3 regions of the Pradoshia sp. Z3_51 genome follow, and region 3 is predicted to be linked to each of the others. Evidence: predicted binding sites of a transcription regulator. Region 3 holds the regulator's gene; each other region holds the start of a gene.
The links. The regulator CtsR, encoded in region 3, represses protease genes until heat stress. The targets are predictions, from matches to a motif close to ATGGTCAATAAAGGTCAAACA.
Positions count from the first base shown of each region.

Region 1: a site for CtsR is predicted at 1,383-1,403, ahead of AC4BHA_RS01235 (ATP-dependent Clp protease ATP-binding subunit). Genes of this name have one in related genera too.
Region 2: a site for CtsR is predicted at 710-730, ahead of clpP (ATP-dependent Clp endopeptidase proteolytic subunit ClpP). Genes of this name have one in related genera too.

Region 1 covers NZ_JBZAJC010000001.1:272,579-274,852, reverse strand. The annotation lists gene ppdK (pyruvate, phosphate dikinase) at 1-1,299, shown strand, start outside; gene AC4BHA_RS01235 (ATP-dependent Clp protease ATP-binding subunit) at 1,514-2,274, shown strand, end outside.
Region 2 covers NZ_JBZAJC010000004.1:409,398-411,671, reverse strand. The annotation lists gene AC4BHA_RS11270 (alpha/beta hydrolase family protein) at 1-3, opposite strand, end outside; tRNA gene AC4BHA_RS11265 (tRNA-Arg) at 426-497, opposite strand; gene clpP (ATP-dependent Clp endopeptidase proteolytic subunit ClpP) at 794-1,396, shown strand; gene AC4BHA_RS11255 (amino acid permease) at 1,743-2,274, shown strand, end outside.
Region 3 covers NZ_JBZAJC010000016.1:59,161-61,434, reverse strand. The annotation lists tRNA gene AC4BHA_RS18205 (tRNA-Leu) at 1-58, shown strand, start outside; tRNA gene AC4BHA_RS18200 (tRNA-Arg) at 67-143, shown strand; tRNA gene AC4BHA_RS18195 (tRNA-Pro) at 150-226, shown strand; tRNA gene AC4BHA_RS18190 (tRNA-Ala) at 239-314, shown strand; rRNA gene rrf (5S ribosomal RNA) at 318-434, shown strand; gene AC4BHA_RS18180 (CtsR family transcriptional regulator) at 688-1,149, shown strand; gene mcsA (protein-arginine kinase activator protein McsA) at 1,174-1,707, shown strand; gene mcsB (protein-arginine kinase McsB) at 1,704-2,274, shown strand, end outside.

The DNA of each region.
Region 1 (2,274 bases), on a different contig from region 3:
GTAGCGAGAGGTATGGGAAAGCCATGTATCTGCGGCTGTGAGCCATTAAAGATTGATTTAAAAGAAAAGCAATTCAGAGTTGGCGATACAGTAGTGAACCATCATGATACCATTACGATAGATGGATCTACAGGTGAAATCATGCTTGGAGAGATTCCAATGATTGATCCAGAATTATCGGATGAATTTTTAACTTTATTATCATGGGCGGATGAAACTAGAAAACTAGGGGTACGTGCAAATGCCGACAATCCAGAGGATGCAAGAAAGGCTCTCGAATTTGGGGCTGGCGGAATCGGACTATGTCGAACAGAGCATATGTTCATGGATGCAAAACGTGTACCGTTTGTCCAACAAATGATTCTTTCTGAGACCATTGCGGAAAGAAATAAAGCATTAGAATATTTATTGCCAATGCAGCAAGAGGATTTTGAAGGCATTTTTGAAGCCATGCAGGGAAATCCGGTTACTATTCGCTTATTAGATCCACCATTACATGAATTCTTACCTGATAAAGAAGAATTAATCATCGAAGTGACGAAGCTTCAAATTACTGATCCTGATTCAAAGGAATTAATGAAAAAAGAGCAACTGTTAAAAAAGGTTCGTCAATTGGATGAATTTAATCCTATGCTTGGACATCGCGGTTGCCGATTAGGCATGATTCATCCAGAAATATACGGCATGCAGGCAAAAGCTATTTTCTATGCGATTGCTAACTTAATGGAGCGCGGTATTCCGGTTCAGCCTGAGATCATGATTCCGCTTGTTGGACATGTGAATGAATTGAAACAAATGCGACAATTGGTGATGGATACAGCGATTCAGGTAGAGGCAGAAACGGACAAAAAGTTCCAGTACACGATTGGTACTATGATTGAAATCCCAAGGGCAGCACTTACTGCTGATCAAATTGCCAAAGAGGCAGACTTCTTCTCATTCGGTACTAACGATTTAACCCAAACAACTTTTGGATACAGCCGTGATGATGCGGAAGGGAAGTTTTTACAAACATATATAGAAGAAAAAGTCCTGCCTGAAAACCCTTTTGCAGTGTTAGACCAAGATGGTGTAGGTAAGCTGGTCGAAATGGGAGTGAAATTGGGCAGACAAACAAAACCTGAATTAAAAACTGGCATATGCGGGGAGCATGGCGGAGAAAAAATATCAATCGACTTCTGTTATAAAGCCGGTTTAGACTATGTAAGCTGTTCGCCTTATCGTGTTCCATTGGCAAGGCTGGCAGCTGCACAGGCAACTTTGCGATATGATGATATAAAGGAAGCCGTGACTAATTAATTATTTGTTTATCTAAGAAGCGCTGTATCAGGCGCTTCCTTTTTTTATGATTAAAAAATAAACAAAGGGGTATAAAATAGTTGAAAGTCAAAAAAGGTCAGAGTATAATGTAATTAAGGTCAAAGATAGTCAAAGTCAAATTGACCAATTTTCAAATGAGTTTAGTAACTGTAAAACGATAAAATAAATTTAGAATTATAAGGAGGATACATCTATGGTTTGCGAAAAATGCCAACAAAACCAAGCAACTGTACAGATGCAATTAAGGGTGAATGGACATCAGGAAAATCATCATTTGTGTTCTTCATGCTATAAAGAGGAACGCAATAAATTAGGAGCTCAAATGGGAGGAATGAATTTACATCCATTTAAGCCATTTACATTAGAATCATTTTTCAACCAGGGTAACGGAGATTCATTTATGTCAGATATGTCTGGCTCAATGGACCAGACAAATCACAACCAGCATAAACAGGTCAGAACACAAACACAGCCGCCTAATGGTGGAGGATTACTTGATCAATACGGTCGTAACTTAACTTATAATGCAAAAGCAGGACTCATTGATCCAGTGATTGGACGTGAAGAAGAGGTTAAACGTGTAATTGAGATATTGAACAGACGTACGAAAAATAATCCAGTCCTGATCGGTGAACCAGGGGTTGGTAAAACAGCGATTGCTGAAGGACTTGCGCTTAAAATTGCGGAAGGGAATGTTCCCTTAAAACTAAAGGATAAAGAAGTATATCTGCTTGATGTTGCTTCCTTAGTATCCAATACTGGTATTCGTGGGCAATTTGAGGAACGGATGAAGCAGCTTATTCAAGAATTGCAAACAAGAAAAAATGTGATTCTGTTTATTGACGAAATTCATCAGCTTGTAGGTGCCGGATCTGCAGAAGGCTCCATGGATGCAGGGAATATTCTGAAACCAGCGCTTGCGCGTGGAGAGTTACAATTAGTAGGTGCAACAAC
Region 2 (2,274 bases), on a different contig from region 3:
CATCAACTATCCTCCAGGTGTATCATTTCTATCCAATTAATTATATTATAAGGAATATTTATAAAACAATATCTAAATAGTTAATAATAAACTGGGGTATGCTTTTTAAGATATTAATACCTCTTTTAAAAAGAGGAAAGCTGAACCATAAAAAGTATTCCTATTCAACTCAGATATAATGATAATAAGTCAAACCCTAGTGTTACTTTAGCCTTTTAGCGTTTTATAGAAATTCTTTAATATCCTGCATGGGACATTCAGAATCAATCTCCTTATTTAGTAATGTGTCTCTTTACAATCATCACAAAAGGTTAGCCATGGTTATATGCATGGTATATGCCCAGAAAATAAAAACACCTCTACGCAATAAAACAGCGCAGAGGCAATAAAAGCATAAAATGTTAAATTTCCCAAAAAATATTATACGCCCTCGGAGGGAATCGAACCCCCATCGTAAGAACCGGAATCTTATGTTCTATCCATTAAACTACGAGGGCAAAATGTTAGCCTACAAAATTATATTATAAGGAAGAGAAAGTCTTTTTGCAAGAACTATTCCTTAGGTTTATAAGCCTTTATGTTGGGTAAGATGGATATCAGGGATTATTTTGTTTCCATACATAGAATCAGCTGCAAATTAAGCGCAGACCAATCAGATAAACTAGACATCAGTCCTTAATAAAAAACATATAGTAATGTAAGCGTCTTTTGTTTGACCTTTATTGACCATAAAGTGTATGATAAAGTCAAAGCCAAATGTATTATTTTTTTACATATAAGGAGGAGAAAATAAATGAATTTAATTCCTACAGTTATTGAACAAACAAATCGCGGGGAACGCGCATACGATATTTATTCCCGTTTATTAAAAGACCGGATTATCATGCTTGGAAGTGCAATTGATGACAATGTTGCCAACTCTATCGTTGCCCAATTATTGTTCCTTGAAACTGAAAACCCAGAGAAAGATATATATCTTTACATCAATAGCCCAGGCGGAAGCATCACAGCTGGTATGGCAATCTACGATACAATGCAATATATTAAACCAAAGGTTTCTACGATCTGTATCGGTATGGCTGCTTCAATGGGTGCATTCCTTCTTGCTGCCGGCGAAAAAGGAAAGCGTTTTGTGTTACCAAACAGTGAAGTGATGATTCACCAACCACTTGGCGGAGCTCAAGGACAAGCGACTGAGATTGAAATCGCTGCTAAACGCATTCTCTTTATGCGTGAGCGCTTAAACAAAATTTTGGCTGAACGTACTGGTCAATCTTATGAAACAATTGCTCGCGATACAGAACGTGATAACTTCATGACAGCTGAACGTGCGGTAGAGTACGGATTAGTTGATAAAATTATCACCCGCAATGTAGTAGAAGAAAATAAAAAATAATAAACTGATTAAGAGCTGTCGAGATATTCGGCAGCTCTTTTGTTTTATCAAAAAAATAATGTAGATATCCCCCTCTACTCCCCTACCTCACAATATTTTAGTTCTCTAATTGTTTATCACTTTACCAAATTAAAGTTTGATGTTAATATGAAAGCACAATTTAATAATTAGTCATTCTGAAGAGAGTTTATTGTGTTGAATTTCATACTTAACAATCTCAACCAATAAGCCACCGGAATGATCAAATTATAATTCGGGTATAGAATTATAACGATTTGTACCACTAGCAATAATTTATCTTATTATATTTTTCGCATATTTTTGAAAACAGAAGGGGTCTTTCATCATGAATAATAAAAAATGGGGATTTTGGATATTAACCATGTTTGTTGTCGGCAACATGGTTGGTGGAGGAATATTTATGCTTCCGGCAAACCTAGCTGGTGTTTCTAGTCCGTTTGGAGCATCAATGGCCTGGATCTTAACAGGAGCTGGAGTATTAATGGTTGCTCTTGTATTTGGAAATTTGGCTATCAGAAAGCCGGAATTAAAAACGGGACCGCAAAGCTATGCTCAAGCCATGTTCAGTTCACCAAGGAAAGGGAAAATCGCTGGTTATAGTATTGCTTGGGGTTACTGGGCTGCTAACTGGGCTGCAACGGCATCAGTCATTATCTCGTTTGCCGGGTACTTATCTACCTTCTTCCCAATTATGCAAAGCCAGTACATCCTTTTTTCAAGCGGCAATTTTGATCTGGAATTAGGGAAATTCTTAAACTTTATGGTATGTACAGTTATGCTGTGGGGCATTCACTTTATTCTCTGCAAAAGCTTTAACAGCGCTGGAAAAATCAATTTGCTGGCAACCATCACTAAAG
Region 3 (2,274 bases):
AGGACTTAAAATCCTGCGGTAGGTGACTACCGTGCCGGTTCGAGACCGGCCCTCGGCACTCTATATGCGCCCGTAGCTCAATTGGATAGAGCGTTTGACTACGGATCAAAAGGTTAGGGGTTCGACTCCTCTCGGGCGCGCCATTATATCGGGAAGTAGCTCAGCTTGGTAGAGCACTTGGTTTGGGACCAAGGGGTCGCAGGTTCGAATCCTGTCTTCCCGACCATTTTAAAAATTTGGGGCCTTAGCTCAGCTGGGAGAGCGCCTGCTTTGCACGCAGGAGGTCAGCGGTTCGATCCCGCTAGGCTCCACCATAGTCCGGTAATGATGGCGAAGAGGCCACACCCGTTTCCATTCCGAACACGGAAGTTAAGCTCTTCAGCGCCGATGGTAGTTGGGACGCGAGTCCCTGTGAGAGTAGGACGTTGCCGGGCAGCCAAAACCAGTTCAAATTGAACTGGTTTTTTTGTATTTTAGGGAAAAAAGATCCTTTTTACAGGAAGGTTTCAGGGTTTTAAAAAAGGAAATTTGGGTAGAATTGAAGTATTGGTTTTTTATAAAAAGGTTAATTGTGCAGTATACATATAATAAGTTAGAGTAAAGTATAATGATTGCCAAATTGAGGATGCTTTTGTATAATTATAGTCAAATATAGTCAAAGTCAAAACAGTGAGAGGGGGAGCCTATATGAAAAATATATCCGATATTATTGAAAATTATTTGAAGAGCGTTCTCGATATAAGCGAGAAAGAATTGGTAGAGATAAAAAGAAGCGAAATTGCTGATAAGTTCCAATGCGTTCCCTCTCAAATTAATTATGTGATCAATACTCGTTTTACAATCGAAAGAGGTTATCTGGTAGAAAGTAAACGGGGTGGTGGGGGTTATATTCGTATAATGCGGGTACAGTCCCATGACAGAGCACATTTAATTGAACAAATCAGTAATTTGGTTGGACAGCGTATCTCTCAAAGTAATTCTGAAGATTTAATTGGCAGATTAGTTGAGGAAGAAGTTATATCTTCACGGGAAGCAAAAATCATGTTGAGTGTAATGGACCGTTCTGTACTCCATTATGATTTACCTGAACGAGATGAATTGCGCGCGCGAATCTTAAAAGCGATGTTTATGACATTAAGGTATAAATGAGTTGCTACGGAGAGGGTGAAAACAATGCTTTGTCAGGAATGTAACGAAAGACCCGCTACGATGAAGGTTACAAAAATCGTTAACGGCAAACAAACGGAAGTAAACCTTTGTGAATATTGTGCTGAAGAAAAAGGCGATTTTTTTTCATTCAATAATCTGTTAGCAGGTTTATTAAATATGGGATTAGGTATGAAATCAGCCAACTCTAAATCGCCCTTTAGTAATGAAGATCAACTGATATGTCCCCATTGTGGATTAACATACCGTGAATTTGTTAATATCGGTCGGTTTGGATGTTCGGATTGCTATAAGACATTCAATCCATATTTGGAATCCATATTAAGAAAATTGCATGGAGGGAATGTTCATCATAACGGAAAAATTCCTAAACGTGCTGGCGGAACTTTACATATAAGAAAGCAAATAAATGATTTAAAGGCTCAAATCAATGATTATGTTGAGGCAGAGGAATTTGAGAAGGCAGCAGAAGTCAGGGATCAGATTCGTTCATTAGAGAAGGAAATTGAAGCCTCTCAAGAAGGGGGCGAACAAAAATGACAATTGAACACTTTATGGAGAATGCCATCAGCTCATGGATGAACCAGGAAGGGCCGGAATCGGATATTGTATTGAGCTCAAGAGTCCGATTGGCCAGAAACGTAAAAAATGTCGCCTTTCCGATCGTTTTTTCACAGGAAGAAGCCAAAAGATTACTAAAAAAAGTTGAAGATCGTATTGGCGGTCAGTATCTTTCAGGATTAGGACATTTGGAAATGGTAAAAATGATAGATCTAAATCCATTAGATAAGCAAGTACTGGTAGAAAAACATTTAATAAGCCCTCTGTTGGCAAAACATAAAGATGTAGGTGCCTGCCTTATTTCAGAAAATGAAGAAGTCAGCATAATGGTTAATGAAGAAGATCATATCCGAATTCAATGTCTATATCCTGGACTGCAAATTTCTGAAGCTCTCGAAGTAGCAAGCAGAATTGATGATTGGGTAGAGAGTGAATTGGACTATGCATTTGACGAAAAGATTGGATACCTAACAAGTTGTCCAACGAATGTTGGAACTGGATTAAGAGCATCTGTCATGGTTCATTTACCGGGCATTGTGTTAACAA